Regions from separate parts of the Gilliamella apicola genome, predicted to be linked through region 2. Evidence: riboswitches for the same ligand, from Rfam matches in the RefSeq annotation. Region 2 holds a riboswitch; the other holds the start of a gene.
What was found. A riboswitch is a leader RNA that binds a small molecule or an ion and turns the genes downstream of it on or off. The one in region 2 is predicted to bind thiamine pyrophosphate.
Positions count from the first base shown of each region.

Region 1: linked by a shared signal. The riboswitch ahead of thiM (hydroxyethylthiazole kinase) and the one ahead of thiB (thiamine ABC transporter substrate binding subunit) in region 2 are both predicted to bind thiamine pyrophosphate.

Region 1 is NZ_CP007445.1:2,362,751-2,374,008, forward strand. Features, by position in the region: gene GAPWK_RS10595 (SPOR domain-containing protein) at 1-695, shown strand, start outside; gene GAPWK_RS10600 (Dam family site-specific DNA-(adenine-N6)-methyltransferase) at 748-1,569, shown strand; gene rpe (ribulose-phosphate 3-epimerase) at 1,609-2,286, shown strand; gene GAPWK_RS10610 (phosphoglycolate phosphatase) at 2,279-2,974, shown strand; gene trpS (tryptophan--tRNA ligase) at 3,013-4,008, shown strand; gene trkA (Trk system potassium transporter TrkA) at 4,177-5,538, shown strand; TPP riboswitch at 5,575-5,677, shown strand; gene thiM (hydroxyethylthiazole kinase) at 5,736-6,524, shown strand; gene thiE (thiamine phosphate synthase) at 6,534-7,181, shown strand; gene thiD (bifunctional hydroxymethylpyrimidine kinase/phosphomethylpyrimidine kinase) at 7,193-7,987, shown strand; gene GAPWK_RS10640 (STY0301 family protein) at 8,312-8,764, opposite strand; gene GAPWK_RS10645 (STY0301 family protein) at 8,905-9,390, opposite strand; gene GAPWK_RS10650 (heavy-metal-associated domain-containing protein) at 10,169-10,372, opposite strand; gene GAPWK_RS10655 (hypothetical protein) at 10,829-11,074, opposite strand.
Region 2 is NZ_CP007445.1:1,921,271-1,932,528, reverse strand. Features, by position in the region: gene fabB (beta-ketoacyl-ACP synthase I) at 1-393, opposite strand, end outside; gene GAPWK_RS08705 (putative DNA modification/repair radical SAM protein) at 687-1,952, shown strand; gene GAPWK_RS08700 (TIGR03915 family putative DNA repair protein) at 1,956-2,804, shown strand; partial or broken gene GAPWK_RS14610 (IS3 family transposase) at 2,803-2,910, shown strand; gene GAPWK_RS08695 (MlaA family lipoprotein) at 2,981-3,739, opposite strand; tRNA gene GAPWK_RS08690 (tRNA-Arg) at 3,866-3,937, shown strand; gene GAPWK_RS08680 (DUF6708 domain-containing protein) at 5,983-6,798, shown strand; gene GAPWK_RS08675 (hypothetical protein) at 6,841-7,050, shown strand; TPP riboswitch at 7,317-7,424, shown strand; gene thiB (thiamine ABC transporter substrate binding subunit) at 7,465-8,472, shown strand; gene thiP (thiamine/thiamine pyrophosphate ABC transporter permease) at 8,506-10,074, shown strand; gene thiQ (thiamine ABC transporter ATP-binding protein ThiQ) at 10,061-10,780, shown strand; gene cptA (phosphoethanolamine transferase CptA) at 10,908-11,258, shown strand, end outside.

The sequences.
Region 1 (11,258 bases), 440 kb from region 2:
CAGATTTTCTTCAAAATTATCCTAAGAAAAAACTTATTATTTGCTGTTTGATAATCCTAATTATTTTTTTATTACTTAGCTTGATTGTCTTTCGACCATCACAAAAAAGTGAACCAACACCATTAACACCTCCTGTGGTTAACGGTGTTGCTTCAACAGATGATACGGATACGACTAATGCTGCTCATGATGGACAGCTCAATGTTACAGATAATGGAGAGGCGCCTGATAGTTCTTTAGCGAATTCAGAAATATCAACTCCATCTAAACCTGATGAGCCAAAACCATCTGAAAATAGCAGTAGTAGTATAAACTCAACTGATAACCTAAATATGGCGTCAAATGCCAATCATGAAGGTGAAAAAAAACCAACTAAAAAGGTAGCTAATCTAAACGATGACAACAATAGCTTAATAAAAAAATTTAGGATAGAAGATGATCATTATGTGATTCAAATTACTGCATCTAGGTCGGCTGAGGGCTTAAAAAAATTTGTTACACAAAATAAAATAACGGATTACCAGATTTATGAAACTCAATACAGCAATGGTAAATGGTTTATTTTAGTTAAAGGTAATTATTCATCACTTGATGAGGCTCATAAAGCAATCAAATCACTACCACCTGCTCTCCAAAAAGACAAACCATGGGTTAAATCGGGAGCAGCAGTTAATAAAGAAAAAATAGTAAATTAATAAAGGATATCGTCCATTTATCCTACTAGCAACGAAAAAATAGGAGCAACCGTTGAAGAAGCAACGAGCCTTTTTAAAATGGGCCGGAGGAAAATATGCGCTTGTAGACACCATTAAGCAATATCTACCAGAAGGGGAGCAATTAATTGAACCTTTTGTTGGCGCAGGTTCTGTTTTTTTAAATACCGATTACAAAAGTTATATTTTAGCTGATATCAATCATGATTTAATTGCACTATTTAAACTACTAAAAACAAACCCTGATCAATTTATTAATGATCTTAGACTATTATTTAATGAGCAAAATAATCAGCCTGAGGCATTTTACCAACTTAGAGACGTATTTAATGGTAGCAACGATCAGTATTTAAGATCGTTACTCTTTGTCTATTTTAATCGACATGGTTATAACGGTTTATGTCGTTATAATAGCAATGGAAAATTCAATGTACCCTTTGGTCGATATAAAACAGTCTATTTTCCCGAAAAAGAGCTCTACTTTTTTGCTGAAAAAGCGCAAAAGGCAGAGTTTATTTGTGCTCCTTATCACGAAGTCATGAAAAAGGCTGAACAAAATTCGGTGATATATTGTGATCCACCTTATATTCCACCTAATAAATCAGGAGGATTTACCTCTTATTATTCCAATATTTTTGGCTTTGAAGAGCACGAAAATTTGTCTAAATTAGCGGAAAAAGTGGCATACAAAAAAAATATACCCGTACTGGTGTCTAACCATTATACTGATTACACCATGACGCTATATAATAAGGCAAGTCATCTTTATCGAGCTGAAATGCGTCGCTCAATCAGTTGTGCGGGTGGAAGTAGAAAAAAGATTGATGAAATTCTAGCTTTATATAAAAAGTCATGAGTAGGCTTATATGTAAAGATGATTATTTAGAGGTAGTTTATGAAAGAATTTATTATTGCTCCATCCATATTATCCGCTGATTTTGCTCGTCTTGGTGAAGATACTCAAAAAGTACTTGATGCAGGTGCCGATGTTATCCATTTTGATGTAATGGATAATCATTTTGTACCTAATCTAACCATGGGTTCAATGTTTTGTAAAGCGTTACGTGACTATGGGATCACAGCACCCATTGATGTACATTTAATGGCTTCACCGGTCGAAGAATTAATTACTTCTTTCGCTAAAGCGGGGGCCACTAATATTTCTATTCATCCAGAAGCAACCATCCATTTGGATCGCTCGATACAGTTAATTAAAGATCATGGTTGTAGTGCTGGTATTGTACTTAATCCAGCCACCTCTTTAGATTGTTTAAATTATATAATTGATAAAATTGACATTATTTTATTAATGAGCGTTAATCCTGGTTTTGGCGGACAATCTTTTATTCCATCCACCTTTAAAAAATTACAACAAACCAAAAAACGCATTATTGATTCAGGACGAGATATTCGTTTAGAAGTCGATGGAGGAGTAAAAGTTGATAACATTGCCGAAATTGCCAAAGCTGGGGCCGATATGTTTGTAGCAGGCTCGGCTATTTTTGGTGAACCAGATTACAAAGCGGTAATTGACGCTATGCGCCAACAGTTAGCAGGAGTAACACATGCATAAATTACAAGATATTCAAGCAATCGCCTTTGATTTAGATGGTACACTGGTTGATAGTGTGCCAGGACTTGCACTTGCTGCACAAAACATGCTTGCAGATTTAAATCTCGACACAATAACAAATGAACAAATAAAAAACTTTGTTGGCAATGGTATTGATGTAATGTTAGAGCGTGTTTTCAAAGCGATTAATGTGATTCCATCTGCAGAACAACTTGCTCAAGCTAAAGCTCTATTTAATAAACATTATGATAAAGTCATGGACGCAGAAACCAAGCTGTTTCCACATGTAAAAGAAACCTTAAAAACATTGCATGAGAATCAATATCCACTAGCACTCGTGACCAATAAGCCAGCCCAATTCTTGCCAGCCCTATTATCATCGCTTGGCATAAAAGAGTATTTTTCTTTAGTGCTTGGTGGTGGTGATGTTATTAAATTAAAACCTCATCCAGCGCCGTTATACCAAGTTATGGCAACCTTTGGTTTATTTAGCGATCAATTATTGTTTGTAGGAGATTCTAAAAACGATATTACTGCCGCGCAAAATGCCAAATGCCCGACGGTTGCACTAACCTATGGATATAATTATGGCATCTCGATTGCAACAAGCAATCCCGATTTTTTATTTGATGATTTTAAAGATATATTAACCTTATTACCTCAGCCCAAAGCTGAAGCTAAAAAATAATGAGCAAAGATAAAAAATAACCAAATTAGGAATAAATTATGAGTAAACCGATTGTATTTAGTGGCGCTCAGCCATCAGGCGAACTAACACTTGGCAACTATTTAGGGGCTTTAAAAAACTGGGTAGCGTTGCAAAACGAATATGATTGCGTTTATTGTATCGTCAATCAGCACGCAATTACTGTACGTCAAGATCCACAAAAATTGCGCAAAGCGACTCTTGATACATTAGCTTTATATTTAGCTTGCGGTATCGATCCAAAGCAAAGCACTATTTTTGTACAATCCCATGTGCCCGCTCATGCTGAACTGGGTTGGGCATTAAACTGTTACACCTATTTTGGTGAACTTAGTCGAATGACACAGTTTAAGGACAAATCAGCTCGCCATGCTGAAAACATCAATGCAGGTCTATTTGATTATCCTGTTCTAATGGCTGCCGATATTTTATTATATCAAGCCAATTTGGTACCAGTTGGAGATGATCAAAAACAACATCTTGAATTATCGCGCGATATTGCTATGCGTTTTAATGCACTTTATGGCGATATTTTCACTGTGCCTGAACCGTTTATCGCTAAAGTTGGTGCACGAGTGATGTCATTACAAGATCCAACAAAAAAAATGTCTAAATCAGATGAAAACCGCAATAATGTGATTGGTTTACTCGAAAATCCTAAAGATGTGGAAAAGAAAATCAAACGGGCTATGACCGATTCTGACGAACCACCAGTTGTACGTTATGATTTAAAAAATAAAACTGGCGTATCAAACCTACTCGATATATTAACAGGTATTACAGGTAAACCGATTGCTGAACTTGAAAAAGAGTTTGAAGGCAAGATGTACGGACATCTTAAAACCGAAGTGGCAACGCAAGTGATTGATATGCTAACAGAGTTACAAGCTAAATATCACCAATATCGTGATGATGAAAATTACTTACATTCAATCATGCAAGAAGGTGCTGAAAAAGCACGTTCAAAAGCCGAACCAACCTTGAAAAAGGTTTATGATGCAATTGGTTTTGTATAAACAATTTTAATAAACTGTTTTTTATAAACAATAAACCATTAACTGCTAAACCACAAACTGATAGTTATAACTTAAAATCACTAACTATCACAAAAAATAGTATAGATTGGCTTTAATCAACGAATTTTGTGAGTAACGATTAAAGCCATCTAAATATATGGGTTAGTTATGAAGATTATTATTCTTGGTGCCGGACAAACAGGCAGTGCTTTAGCTGAATACCTTGTTACCGAAAAACAAAACGATGTTACTGTGGTCGATGAAGATCACGACAAATTGCAATCTTTACAAGAACGTTTTGATTTACAAGTCATTTGTGGCAAATCATCTTACCCGCAAGTATTAGAAAGTGCAGGTGCTGAATCGGCTGATATGTTGGTTGCCGTCACAAATTCGGACGAAGTTAATATGATGGCCTGTCAAATAGGTCACGTTATGTTCAATATTCCGCAAAAAGTCGCACGCATTCGTGCACCAGAATATAACGACGAGAAATATCCATTTTTCAATAAAGATTGCATTAATATCGATCATATTATTGCCCCAGAAAATCTGATCACCAATCACGTAAGTCAGTTAGTACAATATCCAGGCTCATTACAGTTTGCCTCTTTTTACGATAATCGTGTATGTTTAGTTGCTGTGACAGCCTACTATGGTGGTGCCTTAGTCGGAAGTGAGTTGTCTGAACTGAAAGAACACCTACCACATGTTGAAGCGAGAGTTGTTGCAATATATCGAAAAAATCGCTTTATTCGTCCATTAGGCTCCACCCTCATTGAAGCGGGTGATATGGTTTATTTCATTACCCCGCCTAGCAATATCAAAGCAGTTACAAGTGAATTACAGCGGTTAGAAAAACCTTATAAACGAATTATAATTAGTGGTGGCGGTGGCATCGCGATTGCTTTAGCTAAACGTTTAGAGAATGACTATCAAGTTAAATTAATTGAACGTAATGCTGAACGTGCCGAGTTAATTGCTGAACAACTAGTTAATACCACTGTTTTACATGGTGAATCGTCAGATCAAGAACTGCTATCACAAGAACAAGTTGAACTTACGGATCTGTTTATTGCTGTAACAAGTGACGATGAATCTAATATAATGTCATCAATGTTAGCTAAAAGAATGGGCGCTAAAAAAGTTATTGTTTTAATTCAAAAGCAAGCCTACCTTGAACTGATTAATGATAGCGTTATTGATATTGCTATTTCACCACAACATGCCACTATTTCAGAGCTATTAAGCCATGTAAGACAAACAGGAGTTGTTAAAGTTGTCTCTTTAAGACAGGGCGAATCTGAAATTGTCGAAGTGGTTGCTCATGGGAATAAAGAAAATTCCAAATTGGTGGGTAAAAATATCAACGGCTTAAAATTACCTTCTGGTGCTACCATTGGTGCGGTAGTCCGTGGCGAAGATGTGATTATCGTTAATACAGATTTAACCATCGAAAGTAATGATCATCTCATCATCTTCTTACCTGACCGACGTGACATAACTGATATAGAAAAATTATTACAATAACTTGTGTTAAATCATTAGTCAGTCCATAATAAAAGCTCTTTTGACTCGGGGTGTTTTTTGTTGCTTACAAAAAACTGAGATTTTACCCGTTGAACCTGATCTGGATTATACCAGCGTAGGGAAGTCTAAGCCTTGAAAATCCTCAATTGGCACACTCTTCCCTTAGTTAACTTTATAAATTGTTGTAAGGAAAGAATATGTCTGCCACTCAAGCCCTGCAAATATCCCAAGTAAGACCTTTTATCGATCATGTAAAACAACATCATCCATTAGTACACTGTATTACTAATGATGTGGTTCAAAATTTTACAGCGAATGTATTATTAGCAATTGGCGCATCACCAGCAATGGTCATTGCTAAGCAAGAAGTTGCCTCATTTGTAAAAATTGCCAATAGTTTACTAATCAATGTTGGCACCCTTGATAGCAATAGCGCAGAAAGCATGTTATTAGCAGCTGCCAGTGCCCAAAAAAATCACATACAATGGGTACTCGATCCGGTCGCAGTAGGACCAGCACTTGCTTATCGTACCGAGATTGTGCATCAATTAATTAGTTTTAAACCTACCGTTATTCGTGGTAATGCTTCAGAAATATTAGCCTTAAATGGTGATAACTCATCATCCAAAGGTCCTGATGGTCAAGATTCTACTGAATCAGCCTTAAATGCGGCTAAACAGCTTGCACAAAAACATCAAACCATCGTTAGCATTACTGGAGATGTTGATTATATTACTGACGGTAAACAAACTTACAGCATCACAGGCGGGGATATAGCATTAACTAAAATTACTGGTACTGGCTGCTCGCTATCAGCCATGGTTGCAGCTTTTATTGCTGGTTCAACCAATACCTTACTTGCTACAGCATCAGCCTGTTTTATGATGAAAAAAGCTGGAGAACTTGGCAACAAACAACAAGGATTAGGCACTTACGCTGTATCACTGATAGATCAGCTTTCACTATTTAACCCATCACATATATAAGGAAATCAGATGAATAAACGACTCGACTTAAGTCTCTATTTAGTTTTAGATCCAATTTTATGTGGTGGTATTAATGGCATGGTAGAAACCACTAAAATCGCAGTTGCTAACGGAGTAACCGCAGTCCAATTAAGATCAGAACATGAATTTTCTGGTAAAAATTGGTATTACGCTGCATTAGCATTAAAAGAAGCGTTAAGCGATACGCACGTTCCTTTATTTATTAACGATCATGTTGATATTGCACTAGCAATTGATGCTGATGGTGTCCATATTGGGCAAAGCGATTTACCTGTCGATGTTACTCGCAAATTAATTGGCAATAACAAATGGTTAGGATTTTCGGTTGCTAATCGCCAACAACTTGATGAAGTCTCATGGCAACTTGTCGATTATATTGGAATTGGTCCAATTTATCCTACCACAACAAAACAAGATGCTGCACCGGCAATGGGTATGCCACAATTAACCCAATTAGTTAGGCTAAAACAGTGCCCTGCTGTAGCAATAGGTGGTATTAATATCAATAATGCTACCGCAATATTGCAAAGCGGTATTGAGGGAATTGCTGTTGTTTCGGCAATTTGTGGTCAAAAAAATATTCAACAAGCCACGCTATCGTTACTTGAAAAAGTACAACAAGCTAAAAATAAATAAGAGGTAATACTATGACAACTGTTGCTTTAACCATTGCCGGTTCTGATCCAAGTGGTGGTGCAGGTATCCAAGCAGATTTAAAAGCCTTTTCAGCTCTCGGAGCATATGGAATGTCAGTAATCACAGCTCTTACCGCACAAAGTACCCAAGGAGTTGATAGCGTATTGGCAATCGATCCTACATTTGTGGCTGAACAATTTAATACGCTGTATCACGATATAAAAATTGATAGCGTAAAAATAGGAATGCTAATGAATAAAGAGATTGTAACTACTGTTTATCATCTGCTAAACAATAATCCTATTGCCAACATTGTGCTAGACACGGTAATGATTGCTAAGGGAGGACATTCGCTGTTAAAACCTGAGGCAGTTAGCGCAATTCGTGAACTATTATTACCTTTAGCAACGGTAATAACACCTAATATTCCAGAAGCAGCAACTTTACTAGATTGTGAGGAAGCAAAGGATGAAGATCAAATGCAACTACAAGGTCATGAGTTATTGAAGTTAGGTTGTAAAGCAGTATTAATGAAAGGTGGCCATTTACCAAGTCAAGAAAGCCCTGATTATTTAATAACTCCAATGCAAACGATTAGAATAGTATCACCACGAATCCAAACTAAAAATACTCATGGTACGGGCTGCACATTATCGGCAGCAATTGCGGCACTGTTGCCTAAACATTGTTTAGAAGATGCCATACATCAAGCGAAAGATTACTTGCAAGGCGCAATTACTCATGCAGATGATTTAAAGATTGGTAATGGAATTGGTCCAACGCACCACTTTTATCGATGGTGGTAGATTAAATTTTTTAATAAATACTGAAACAAGTGTGCCGAAAAAATGGTTAATACGTTTTTTAAACATAACCTCACACTTGCTCGGTATAAATATTTAATATTATCTGAATTTCAATTAATAAACAGAATCGGTTTTCTTTTTAATATCCAATGACTAAAAACCATGAAAAATATAAGAATTAAAACCGTGATTACATCTAACATGATTCAAAAGCACCCTATCTTTAAGAAAAATTCTTAAAAATACGAATTGTGATTTAAAGGGCTTTGATCTGCCCTTTTGTTCAAATATGATTTTGTATTGAAGATTGGAACATCAAAAAAACTAATGCAGATTCTTAGCTTCATTCACACTACAGTGAAGCGCGCCTTGTTTGCCATCTTTATCTTCTGAATAGACAGCCCAGCAACTCTTCATTGAAAGATCTATCTTTTTGGTGATTGCAACTCCGCTCCCATATTGACAAACAACATAATAAGGAACGGTATCTTTAACATGATTCACTTCCCATATTAATTTCTGTTGTTGACCATCAATTGTGCCTTTTGCCGGTACCAGTGAAGCTTTAAGAGCAGGTTTATCATGAAAAAGACCCAAAGTAGAAAAAGATGAAGTATAAGTTTTATCTTCAGAAATTTCCCATCCTTCTGGTATTTCTTCAAATTTTATTTTAAATGACATCTCTTTTGGACAATCAATCTGATACGCATTCACACTAAAAACGCTAGCTAAACAAGCAATGGCTATCATCGTACTGTATAATCTTTTTCCTTTCATATTCTATTTTCCTCTAAATATTGTCTTTGCTATTAATAAATAGGAAAAACAATTAATATTGCAAATAATTACACCAATTACACAACAATATTAGATAGTTATAATTAATTTTTTAAGAAATTTGATAATAAATTTCCAACCTAATTATTTGTATTGTTTGTTTCATTATTGGTACAGTCAAGTGAAACAATATTATTTTCTACTTTGCCGTATTTATCCTCAGAATAAAAGCCCTTACAAACATTCACCGAACGATCAATTTTTTTTATCAATTGGATAAAAGTTCCATCATAACTACAGTCGGCATAAAATGGCACGTCATCAAAAGGTGGACTTACCAGCCAGGTAAGCTCGTACTGACTACCCCAATTTTTACGACCGATTAAAGTTTCTTGGGGTTTTTGTAAGAGCATTTTAACTGGTTTATCGTAATAGACGGATATGTCGGAAGGCTCATACAAAGTACTATCTTCACTCTCAACAACTTCCCAGCCATCTGGAAGATTTTCGACAGATTCTTTGACTTTGAGTTCTTTTGGACATTCAATCTGATAAGCATTCACAGCAAAAACGGCAGACAACCAAGCCATTGAAACTACAGTAATGCATAACTTTTTTTTATTCATCCTATAAATCCTTTTAAAATCAGCTATTATTTAAATGATTATGCCAACACCATAACAAAAATCAAGATGAATTAATATTTTAAATAGAATAAGAAATTTTGTATAAGACAAATTTGTTAAAAAGTTTCAGATAACGCATACGTTTCAGTAAAAACTGTCACATTTGTAAAAATTATTCAGGAGTCTATATCGTTTCATTATAAATTGATAATAAGTTATTACCTTATAAAACATAATTATTATTTTTTAAGGTAATGCATCATATTAATTAGAAGTAGTTTATCCAAGATATTTTCATTACCAGTTATTTAACAAAGAATGTTTATATCGTTCTAGGGAGTCGAAAAAAATCAACTTATCCAAGTTAAGTCAAAATATTCAGTTATTTTTTGATAAACGCTATTTATATACGTTTTATTGATTTTTAGGTTTAGATTTTTGTACTATTTTGATCATCATGATTTTTATAACTTGTATTGTAATTATCGGCGAGTTTAAGTTTTTATTAGAAAAATATTTAATTTTTTCCTATTGTTATCACTTATAACAAGTCCGCTACTCTTTTTAGATTTATCATAAATAAGAGTTGAATTTAAGTCACCTATACATTTGTGACGATATAGACTCCTGAATAATTTTTACAAAAATAAATGTAATTTATTAAATATTTTTAAAGAATTTTCTTTAACGTTTCTTAAATTATTCTGTGATATAAAAAAGGCGATTTTTCAACTTAATCGCCTAAATTTATTAATACCAAAGTAGATATTATTAATTTCTAATATGAAATACCCACAAATTCAAATCCAGCGTCATTAATTGCTGCAATTGTTGCTTCTTGTGAGATTGTACCGCCTTCTATATCAACTTCATGCTTAGTAAGATCTACAGTTACTTTCGCTTTAGGATCGATAGCATTGATTGCTTTGGTGATGGTATTAACACAATGTTGGCAACTCATATTATCGACTATTAATTTCATCATTAACCCCTTTTAGTTATTTAATAATTCAATTACTCACTTAGCAAAATTAAGGTATACGCTAAATAAGTTTGCTAGCTAAGTAAGGCGTAACGACTATATTACGCCAATAAACTGATAAAAAAAATAGTTTGGAATATTTTTAAAATCACTCAATTAAATACACTGTTTCATTAAATAACTGATCATCATAATCGAAATAAATAATGGTCTAATACTAGATCGTAAAATTCCACAAAGCCATCTGACTAATTTCTTTAAATATATTGTCATATCTACCCTATATGTAATAAACGATGGTAATGCCAAATATTGCTGTATTTGTTGTGAATCATGCCACTTTATTTTATCTACTAGGCTTGTCATAGTTCATTCAAGCCAGCTAGATTATCGATGAACTTAGTAAGTGAATCGCAAATATAAAAAATCCCAGTTTTTAGGCTGGGATCTTAATTATTAGCCAAACATCTTAATTCCTAAACGACGGCATTCTAAATACCAAAGACCGATCCCGATTGGAATACCTAAAGGCGCTATTTTGCAGGCTATATATATATCTTCAGTGTTAATTACAAATTGATTTGTTTTAAAATAAAGCAAAATTGAAGATATTAAACTTGTAATTAAAATAATCAAAAACAACAGTAAAGGTATCGCTATACATACAAACAATAATGCTAAATATTTTCTATACTTCTTCATCTTACTTTCTCCTTCATCAAATTATTAATTTTATTGTCAATTAATTCTTATCTAACGAAATTTACGACTCTTACAGTAATAGTGGATATAAAGCTTTGCGTAGCAGGTTTAGTAATTATCAAAATACTAATTAATACTTATTTATATTGCTTCAAAATAAAACAGTAATTGTGTTTGACTTACT
Region 2 (11,258 bases):
TACAGCATAAGGACCAACACCACGTAATCCTTTTTCTTTCATACCTGCAACGACGTTATATTGAGTTTTAGTTGAACCACCGTAACCTGCAATTAAACCAGTACGTGGATTAGAGACTTGTTCTGGAGTTAATTTAGCGTCTTCAATAGCTTGTTGTAAAGCAAGATAACCATAAATAGAAGCATCATTCATAAAGCGAACTATTTTACGATCAATAAGACCTGTCGTATCTAATTTAACATTTCCGCAAACATGGCTACGCATTCCGCTATCTTTCATTTCTTGTGAAAAGGTAATACCACTACGGCCGATTCTTAAAGATTCTAAAACTTCTTTGGTATTATTTCCAATACTTGAAAGAATTCCTAACCCCGTTATAACAACGCGTTTCATAAAATATTTTGCTCCTAAATTATCTACTTCTAACAAAAAACTAGTGTGATTATAGCGTACACTTGTAAGCTCAACAATACCTGAGTAGTTTTTTTATCTTTTTTTTAAATTAATTTATTGATTATTAATATATTAATTGGGTTACTTCAACTTTAATCTGATTAAGAATCATCAAATTATTGATAGATTAATAACTTAAGTTTCCTAGGTTAATGCGATTAAATAGCAACATACTTGCAGAGTTTAATACAGTTAATGTATACTGTATATAAATACAGTATAGGTGGTGCCAAATGAATGAAAAAATAATTGCTAAGCTTGAGATATTAGCCGAATCGGCAAAGTATGATGTCTCGTGTTCATCAAGTGGATCTACTCGTCGCAATAAAAATAAAGGCATCGGTAATGCAAGCAAAAGTGGTATTTGCCACACATTTACTGCCGATGGGCGATGCGTGTCGTTACTTAAAATTATGTTAACTAATTACTGCATGTTTGATTGTGCTTATTGCATTAACCGACAAAGTAATGATATTCCTAGAGCTGGTTTTACTCCGCGCGAACTGGCTGATCTGACCATTGAATTTTATCGCCGTAACTATATCGAAGGATTATTTATAAGTTCGGGCATTGTGCGCAGCCCTGATCACACTATGGAACGCATGATCCGCGTAGTAAAAATTTTACGTACTGAGCATCATTTTAATGGCTATATTCATATGAAAGCGATCCCTGGTGCTAGTGATGAATTGATTAATCAAGCTGGATTATTGGTTGATAGAATGAGTGTTAACTTAGAAATTCCAACTGAGGAAAATCTTAAATTACTTGCGCCAGATAAAGATCATAAAAGTATCTATCAACCTATGCGCCAAATTCATCAAAATCTACTTGATAATATTGAAGATCGTAAAAAATTTAAATCTACGCCAAAATTTGTACCAGCAGGGCAGAGTACACAAATGATTATTGGTGCAACCGATGAATCGGACAAACAGATATTACAATTAACAGCCAAACTCTATAAGCGACCGAGTATGAAACGAGTCTATTATTCAGGATTTGTTCCAGTTAATGGTTATGATAAACGTTTGCCAGTTGTGCAAGATGTACCGCGTGTGCGTGAAAATAGGCTGTATCAAGCTGATTGGTTATTGCGATTTTATGACTTTAATGTTGATGAAATTGTTAATGATAGATATCCAGATCTTGATTTAACGGTTGATCCTAAACTTTCTTGGGCGATCCGCAACCCGCAGTTTTTTCCAGTTGATATTAATCGTGATAGTTATCAAAAAATATTACGGGTACCGGGTATTGGTGTTAAATCTGCCAAATTAATTGTTATGGCAAGGCGTCATCGTCGGTTAACATTTGAAGCACTTAAACGGATTGGTGTGGTATTAAAGCGCGCGCAATTTTTTATTATTTGTCATGATATGAAAAAATTTAAAATACTTGACTCATCTGCAGAATATATCAAGCTATCTTTGCAAGATACACCATTGTTAGAAGATAAAGCAATTTATCAACCACAACAACTCGTAATGGTGTGGTAAAGCATGTTAGCGTTTTATTACGAAAAAAGTTTTGAAGGAATACTATGTGCGGTATTTGATGCTTTTAAACTCAAAAAAATGCCAGAATGTTTATTAGCTACAGGACAGATAGAGCCACTACTTGTGACAGATAGGCATTATGTGGAATTTCGTGAATTTAAGTATGAACGGGTGCGAGTTGCATTACTTAAAAAATTGAGTAAAACTGCGTTACGACAATTAATGTATGTATGGTTATCTGAATTACCTGATAGTGACTTAATCATCTTTCGTTATATTTGCAAAGTATTTAAAGCCACGAAATCTATTGAAACTGATTTTGCCGATCCCGATGTATTAACCGTGCGCGAAATTGCTAAAAAAGTGAGTAATGAACGTCATCGTATATTAGAGTTTATTCGTTTTAATGCCATAAAAAATCCACTAAAAAAACCGTATGAGCAAGTATCAGATGATGATGAAAATGATGAAAGTGAAAAAATCTACTTTTCTATAATTGGGCCTATTTATAATGTGCTTCCTTTGGTATTAACTTTTTTTAAAGAACGATTTGCTGATCAAAAATGGGCAATATATGATGAAAAACGCCAATATGGTTATGTCTATGATTTAAATAACATAGAGCAAGTATCATTAATTGATAAAGATGATTTAATCATTAATAGTCAAGTTAATCAAAATTATCTAACTGAAGACGAGGCACTGTTTCAAACCATGTGGCTAAGGTATTGCAATGCAATAACCATAAAAGAACGTATAAACCCAAAATTGCAACGTCAACATATGCCAAGTCGGTTTTGGCGTTATCTTCCCGAAATGAAACTTGCCGTAAAAGAACACAATGGAATTTAAAAAAATAGAAGAATATATAGAATACTACAATACTAAACGGATTAAAGCCAAATTAAAAGGCCTGACTCCGGTTGAATATCGAAATCAGGCCTTACAAGTCGCTTAATAAAAGTGTCCAACTTTATGGGGTCACTTCAAAATCAAGGCGATATTATAAAAAATATAACTAATTATACTTATTGAGAATCTATATCATTAATTATGCTATTGATGCTTTCTTGACGTTGCTGTTGTTTTTGCTCGTCAACTTTACCACCAGATGCGTTAAAATCATTACGTTGGAAGTAAGCATTTCGCATAAAGTTATAAGGGTCATCACTATTTTTAAGTAAATCTTCATACTCAATTGCCACAGCGCGAGCTTCAATTCCATCAAATACGCCACGTACTAATGCCCATTCCCAATCTAACCAAACAAGTGGCGGATACAAGGTATCAACAATATCACCACCTTCTTGACGAAGTGTTGCAGAACCATAGAAAGGTAAGACAACATAAGGACCATAAGGTACATTATAATGACCTAATACATCACCAAAACTGCGTTTAGAACCTTTTTGTAATTGTGGATCGGCCATACCTGCTACATCAAATAAACCAGCAACACCAAAAACGGTATTTAAAAAGAATCGAGCTAAATGTTTACCCGCTTCATGACCTTCACCTTGTAGAACACTATTGACCATTGAGGCTGGTTCAGAAAGGTTGGATGAAAAATTAACAACCCCTTTACGTATTGGGGAGGGCACATAATCTTTCCAGACCACTGCTGCAGGTCGCAAAATGTATGGATCAAGCGCATAATAATTTACATTAAACATAGTTTTATTGAACCCAGATAATGGGTCACTATAGCTATTTGTTTCAGGCTGATAGGTTGCACAACTTGTCAGTGTTAAAACCGAAAACATCATACCTATTATTCTTTTTTTCATAATGTTACCGAATAAAAATGATAAAGTGTTGAATACAATGATTGTATCATGTTTGATCAAAATAGAAAATTTTTCATGATTTAAATAGCAATGTTTGTTTAAATTTATTAAAATGCTCGCCGATATGACCTCATAGTTAAATGGATATAACGAGCCCCTCCTAAGGGCTAGTTGCAGGTTCGATTCCTGCTGGGGTCAAAATCAATAAAATGTAACAAAAAGACTTTCGACGATTACCTTCTGATAAAATATAGTTTTATTCCATGTGGTTTTATTTCATGTAGTTTAATGGCGTGGGGCGAACTAAAACATTTAACAACAATATTATTACGGTACTTTCATATTAAATTACAATCAATATTAATTGTAAAATATATAGAAGCTGGAAAAGTTATAAATAAACAATAACAGCGCTACGTTTTTGAAAGTCTCTGTTTATACATTACACCTATTGAGATCTAAACAATTCATTGTTGCTTATCTTTTTTTGCTTTAATCTTTTTTATCTTCTGAAAACCATCTAATAGCATAATTTATAAATAGTGTTTTTATCTGTTTTTGGAAAAACACTATCTGCATAACATACCAACGCAATTATTTTTAAGATTATTCAATTTAAAAAAAGAGTTTTAAAAAAATTCAATACATGGATATAAATTGAATAAATTATTTTATAGCTTAAAAATGGTTGTTAAATGAATTTGTATTATTTAATGACAAACTGTAATCATTTATTAAATAGAGTAAATTGCTTAATCGTATTGAGAAAAAAAGAATAGTTTTAAAGTAATGCGATAGATATCATGAAATATCTATTTTCTAAGCTTTTTTGTTTTAATTTTCCAACTATCAGATGAATATGAATTTAAAAGCAAAATCGTTTATTGTTTTTTTATAAATTCTATTAAGGAATCAAATAAAAGGTTCTTGCTTTAATTGCTATATGGGTAATGTAATAATGGTTATCAAAACAGAATATATGGTTTATAAAAAATGGTTATGTAAAAAACTTTTGCTAAATGTGCAAAAGAACCTTGTTAGCTAATCATCATTGATAAGTGTAAATATTATGTAATATTGAATTAACATTAGATAGAAATTTTGTAAAAAAAATATCAATACAAATTAAATTTAGCTTTGTAAAGCAAATTATCAACTTGAATGAGTTATTGTTGACTTTGTCACACTTAAAAATGCAAATAATTATTGATTCATCATCATAATAATAAATCTAACTAAATGATATTTTAGAACATTGATTTTAATTTTATAATTAGTTTTGTAATGATATCACCAAGAGTGCATTTTATTTTAATTATTAATATTTAAAGTGTAGTTAAGAAAAATCATACAAACAGATAAAAATTATTGTAAAGTAACAAGTTGCTAGTAAATAAAATCAAAATAGAAACTTCAAAAAATTAAGAGGGTAAGAAAAAAAAATTCCCCCGATGATAAAACACCAGAGGATGTATGCAAGGGATGACGCATATAAGGAGAAAGTGTTTAAATGATAGAATTTTTAGAGATATTTTGTCAAATTTGATCTGATAAGAATTCGTTAAATAAATTTCAAAATATTGAAATCGATAGCTAAATGGTTAACATTCAATATACATATAATTTACAGAGCATTTAGGCGGTTATTTAGTTAAAAAATTGCCAGCAATTGTAAGTAATTCGAAAAGCAAAGCAAAAGTTTGATTAATAAATTGGATTTATTTAAACAATAAATGTGAATTTTATAAAAAATCCTATATTAGGTATTATTACTTGATGTAATTCTTTATATAAAATACATAAAATAAATCTTTAAAATTCAAATTTAATTAATTCTTTGCTAATGTTAAGGCAATAAAGTTTTTGATTGTGTTAAATTAATGATATTGGTTAATTATCTATCTAATTTAAATTTATAAAAATTTAAGTTGCTTAAAACAGAGTGTTTAATAACTGTTTTTTAGTTTGCGGTTTGTTAATAACTAATTAAGAGCATTTTTTGTTAATAATAAATTATTCTAATCGCCAAAAAATAAAACTAAAGAATTATTGAGAACAGTAATATAGTATTTTTAGTAATTATTATTTATAACAAAAGGATAACATGGATAGTTATTATGCGATCTGTTAAGAAGTTATCAAATCAATATCTACATTGATAAGACATATTGTAAAAAAATCACCATTGGTGATTAACCGAGACAGTAAAAAATCATGATGAATAACAAACAAGGAAAGTAATAATGCCATCAAAATACCGCCCTCAGCTCTTAGGTTGGTTAAGTGACCTAGATAAAAAACCTTATAGAATGTCAGAGCATGTTCATCAATTAATTTATGCCAATGATAACTACTGTGCCTTTATTCGTCTTGAGGATGATGTCCAATCCTCATGTAACTTTCATAATATTTTAACAACTATTCTGTCAAGTTTTATATTTTTTGTTATGGTTATTATGATGTTTGATTCTGGTTTAAGTAAAGAAACAATAGTTTGTATAGTTATTTTGATTATTGATTGTATTGCTTTATATTTAGTGATTCCTGAACTTTACAAGTATGTATTTTCGAGCATGGGTAATCCTATTATATTCAATCGTAAGACAGGTAAAGTGTATGTTAATGAAAATTATTTTTTTAACTTCAAAGTATTACACAACCCTAAAGTATTTTTACAACCCAAAAAACGTCGTATACAAGAGTATGATTGGAATGATATGCATGGTGTAGTTAACCATAATTTATTACGAGGTATGGCACCTGCAACGTTATTAATGGTATGTCAATCAGGTACAAATCAGGTTATTGATCATGTTATGTTAGATCCTCAGAACGCCGCTTCAGGCAGAATACTTATCTGGAATTGGGTCAATAGTTTTATGGTGTTTTATAAATCAATAGATATAGATAGCGGCAAATATAAAACAGATGAAGAGGCAAAATTCAAAACAGATATAATAGACGGTGAAGGCTGGCCAGAATGGATGGTAGAAGCTTTTAATGCTACATCACTCGAGGAGTTAGCTGCAATTAAACAAAAATATAATATTAAGCCATAATAGCCAACTTAACTGGGCTATCCCGCCCCGGAAACGGTCGACATGGAAAAGGAATTTTTTGAAGTTTTTATAAATAATAAATCCACATCCGATCCAGATTTTTATTTTGACACGACAACCGAAGAATATCGGCAAAAAGACCCGGATGGCGTTAAATGGGTCACCTTTTACCGCGAAGCGCCACCTATACTAGATTATATTACGGTGATTGATACCGAACTGAATGATAATTTTGAAGATAAAAGTAAATAATAACGTCTTGTTACTTATATTAATTCTATTATAAATTCAATTAAATATAAATGAAATGATATAGACTCCTGAATATTTTTTACAAAAATCACTATTTATATATTTAAACATAGCGATTTTTTAAAGTTTTATAATAATCTTTTGATATAATTTAAATTTAACTAAAGATAATAAATTTTTTGATGATTTTTTATTTGAAAATGATGCTTAGAAAAAACTCACCACTTTCTTTATTTACAATTTTCCATCTAACTACTAAACTAATGTCGTTCTCAACGGGGTGCCTTATGGGCTGAGAGTGTTAGGTTTACTAATGCAACTCGTCGAACCTGAACTGGGTCATGCCAGCGGAGGGATTTGAGTTATCGTGTCTGCTCAAACCTTTTGTCTTTTATTCGCTTTTTTGGAGGCAAAATGTTTTGTAATAAATTTTTACTGTCTTTTTTATTCTTTGTATTCTGTGTAGCAACTTCAGCTAATGCTAATATTCATGAAAAACCTACTCTGACGATTTATACTTACAGCTCTTTTATTTCAGAATGGGGGCCAGGTGAAGCAATTAAACAGGGCTTTGAAGCGCAATGTGATTGCCAACTTGATATTGTAACGTTAGGTGATGGTGTGTCGATTTTAAATCGTCTTCGCCTTGAGGGTAACAAAACCAATGCTGATGTTATTTTAGGTTTAGACAATAATCTTTTAGGTCAAGCTAAACAGGCTAATATCATGGCACCTCATCAAATAACCAAACCTAACAATCTTAATACCGATTGGTGGGATGATGAATTTATGCCGTATGATTTCGGTTATTTTGCTTTTATCTATAATAAAGAAAAAATAGATAATCCTCCTCACTCATTGCATGAATTAGTTGACAATAAAGCCAATTGGAAAATTATTTATCAAGATCCTAGAACCAGTACTCCAGGATTAGGATTACTATTTTGGGTAAAAAATATTTATGGTAAGGATGCGATTTCTGCATGGCAAAAAATTGCTAAAAATACCGTAACGGTTACTAAAGGTTGGAGTGAAGCATACGGTATGTTTTTAAAAGGTGAAGCTGATTTTGTGCTTAGTTACAGCACTTCGCCAGTTGCACATATAATTAATGATCAAGATTATCGTTATAATGCCGCTATTTTTGATGAGGGGCATTATCGTCAAGTTGAAATAGCAGGTATCACCAAATATAGTCAACAACCACAATTAGCACGTCGCTTTTTACAATATCTATTAACACCAGAGGTACAACGCCAATTTGCTGAAAAAAATGTTATGTATCCTATTATAAATACGCCATTACCTGCTGCGTTTGATCAGATTAATAAAGTCAGTAAAGCGCTTGAATTTGATGCAGATAAAGTGGTTTATAATCAAAAAGCTTGGATACGTGAATGGCAATCAGCCATTAGTCAGTAATTAAAGAGATTGTTAATTTTTTTATAAAAAGCAATGTTGAATTTTAAAACGTTACTGCCGGGTATCAGCGCTGCTAGTTTGATAATAGCAGTTTTAGGAACTGCATTGTTTGCGCTTTGCTATACAGCCATAAAGTCCGATAATTTAACGCTCTATGTTGATAATTATTTATTGCACATTATTTGGATCACTTTCTTGCAAGCGATATTATCGACGTTTTTGTCGATATTTTTGGCCGTTGCTATGGCTAAAGCATTATCTATGATCAATTTTTTTGGAAAAAGCTTTCTGATACGGATTATGCCTGTAACGTTTATACTTCCAACATTGGTTGTTGTAACCGGGTTATTATTTGTTTATGGTCAACAGGGTTTATTCGCTACTTGTTTTGCCTATTTAGGTTTATCTTTTTCAACTTCAATTTATGGACTAGTTGGAATTTTATTGGCTCATGTGTTTTTGAATTTTCCTTATGCGAGTGGTCTTTTTTATCAAACGTTAAATAGTGTTCCTGTTGAGCAAAAGCAACTGGCAGCACAGCTCAATTTTTCTCATTTTACTTATTTTAAACTAGTAGAATGGCCATTATTGCGTCGGCAACTTTTACCTATGTCAGGACTGATCTTTATGCTTTGCTTTACCAGTTTTGCCATTGTTTTAGCATTGGGTGGAGGACCAAAATATACCACTATTGAAGTAGCTATTTACCAATCGATTCGCGATTTTGATTTGATGCAAGCCGTCATGTTAGCAATCATACAGCTTATTTGCTGTATGAGTTTTGTTTGGGTACTACGAAAAATAAATCATTACCACAATCTTAGTGCGCAGTATATTCGCTACCAATATCGTTTACCAAATACGGTGACTATTAGTTTGGTTAGTGCTGTTATTGTGATTTTGGGCGCAATGTATATTTTGTTGCCAATGGTTACGTTATTGATTGAAGGTATTGGTTATTTTCATTGGTCGCAGTTAAATTGGGCTTTTCAGCAAGCTGTTATCTATTCATTAATAATTGCCTTTGGTTCAGCTATGGTGGCTATATTACTTGCTTTATTAATACTTTGGACTAATAGCCGTCTATTGATTAGCAATCAGCAACAATGGAGCAATCGTTTAATGTTAGTGGGTTCATTAATATTAACTATTCCAAGCATGGTACTTGCATCAGGATTGTTTATTTTGTTATTTCAATATGCTGATAATGCAGTGTTTGTTTGTGGGTTAATGATGCTTTGTAATGGTCTAATGGCCTTACCATTTATTTTAAAAAATCTTGAAGTACCAATGTTTGATGTTACATCACGGTATTGGCAATTATGTCAATCTTTAAACATTGCAGGTATAAGGCATTTTTATCTAATTGAATATAAATCATTAAAAAAACTTCTTACGTTGAGCTTAGTCTTTTCGGCATTATTGTCAATGGGTGATTTTGGTATTATTGCGTTGTTTGGCGGGCAAGCCGTTACCACATTACCTTATTATTTGTATCAACAAATAGCGCATTATCATTATCAAGAGAGCGCCGTGACGGCTGCATTTTTGTTAATCTTATCTTTTAGTTTATTAATTGTGATGGATTATGATCGAACTTAATCAAATTAATTATCAATATGATGATTTTAAGATGCATTTTAATATGCAAATTGCTGCCCAAGAAAAAGTGGTCATTGTGGGGCCGAGTGGTGCGGGTAAAAGTACTTTATTAAGCTTGATCGCAGGATTTATTTTTCCAAGTTCTGGGCAAATCATCCTTAATAATCAAAATATGACTCAAACTTTACCGGGTAAGCGCCCAGTTTCGATGTTGTTTCAAAACAATAATTTATTCGATCATCTAACCGTTGAGCAAAATATTGCTTTAGGCATTAAACCGTCATTAAAACTAACGACTTTTGAGAAGCAAAATATCGCCGATATGTTGGCTAAAGTTGGTTTATCGGGCTTTAATGAACGCTATCCCAATCAACTTTCAGGTGGACAGCGTCAACGGGTTGCTTTGGCTCGCTGTTTAATTCAACATCGTCCGATTTTATTATTGGATGAACCATTTTCGGCATTAGACCAAGCTTTACGGTTTGAAATGTTAGCACTGGTTAATCATATCTGTGATGAATTTGATTTAACGTTACTTATGGTTTCGCATTATCTAGACGAGTCTTTAGATAACTTTTCACGCTGTTTAGTTGTTGATAATGGAAATATCATCTTTAACAATCCTCCTTGGCAACTTCATGAACCAGAAAATAAGATTATTGCTCAATTATTAGGTTTACCATTAAATAAAAACGATTTTATCTAAAAGATAAAATTGAGCGATTAATCTGCTAATTCACATTCAAATATAAAATTATTATTACTTAAGGTTTTATTAATCTAGTTTGTGTAATTTATACACATCTATAACCTATGATATCGAATAAATCTTCATGACAAATGTAAAAGAAAACAGAAAGTTTAGTTGGTCGGCGCTTATCTTTGTTATTTTATTTTTTACTTATTTTTCAATTGGGTTACAACTTTATATCTTTATTTCTGGACACGCCAATGCGATAGGCTTACGTGATTCAATCATTTATAGTTTAATTTGGCTGATCCCAGTTTTAATATTTCCGAATCAGACTCGAAAAATTGTCACTGTCTATGGTTTGATTGTGGGAAGCCTGTCATTGATTTCAATAAGTTATTTTATAATTTATCGTCAGGAATTTTCTCAAAGTGTATTTTTTGTCATGGCTGAGTCGAATTTGACTGAATCAAATGAGTTTATTCAACAGTAT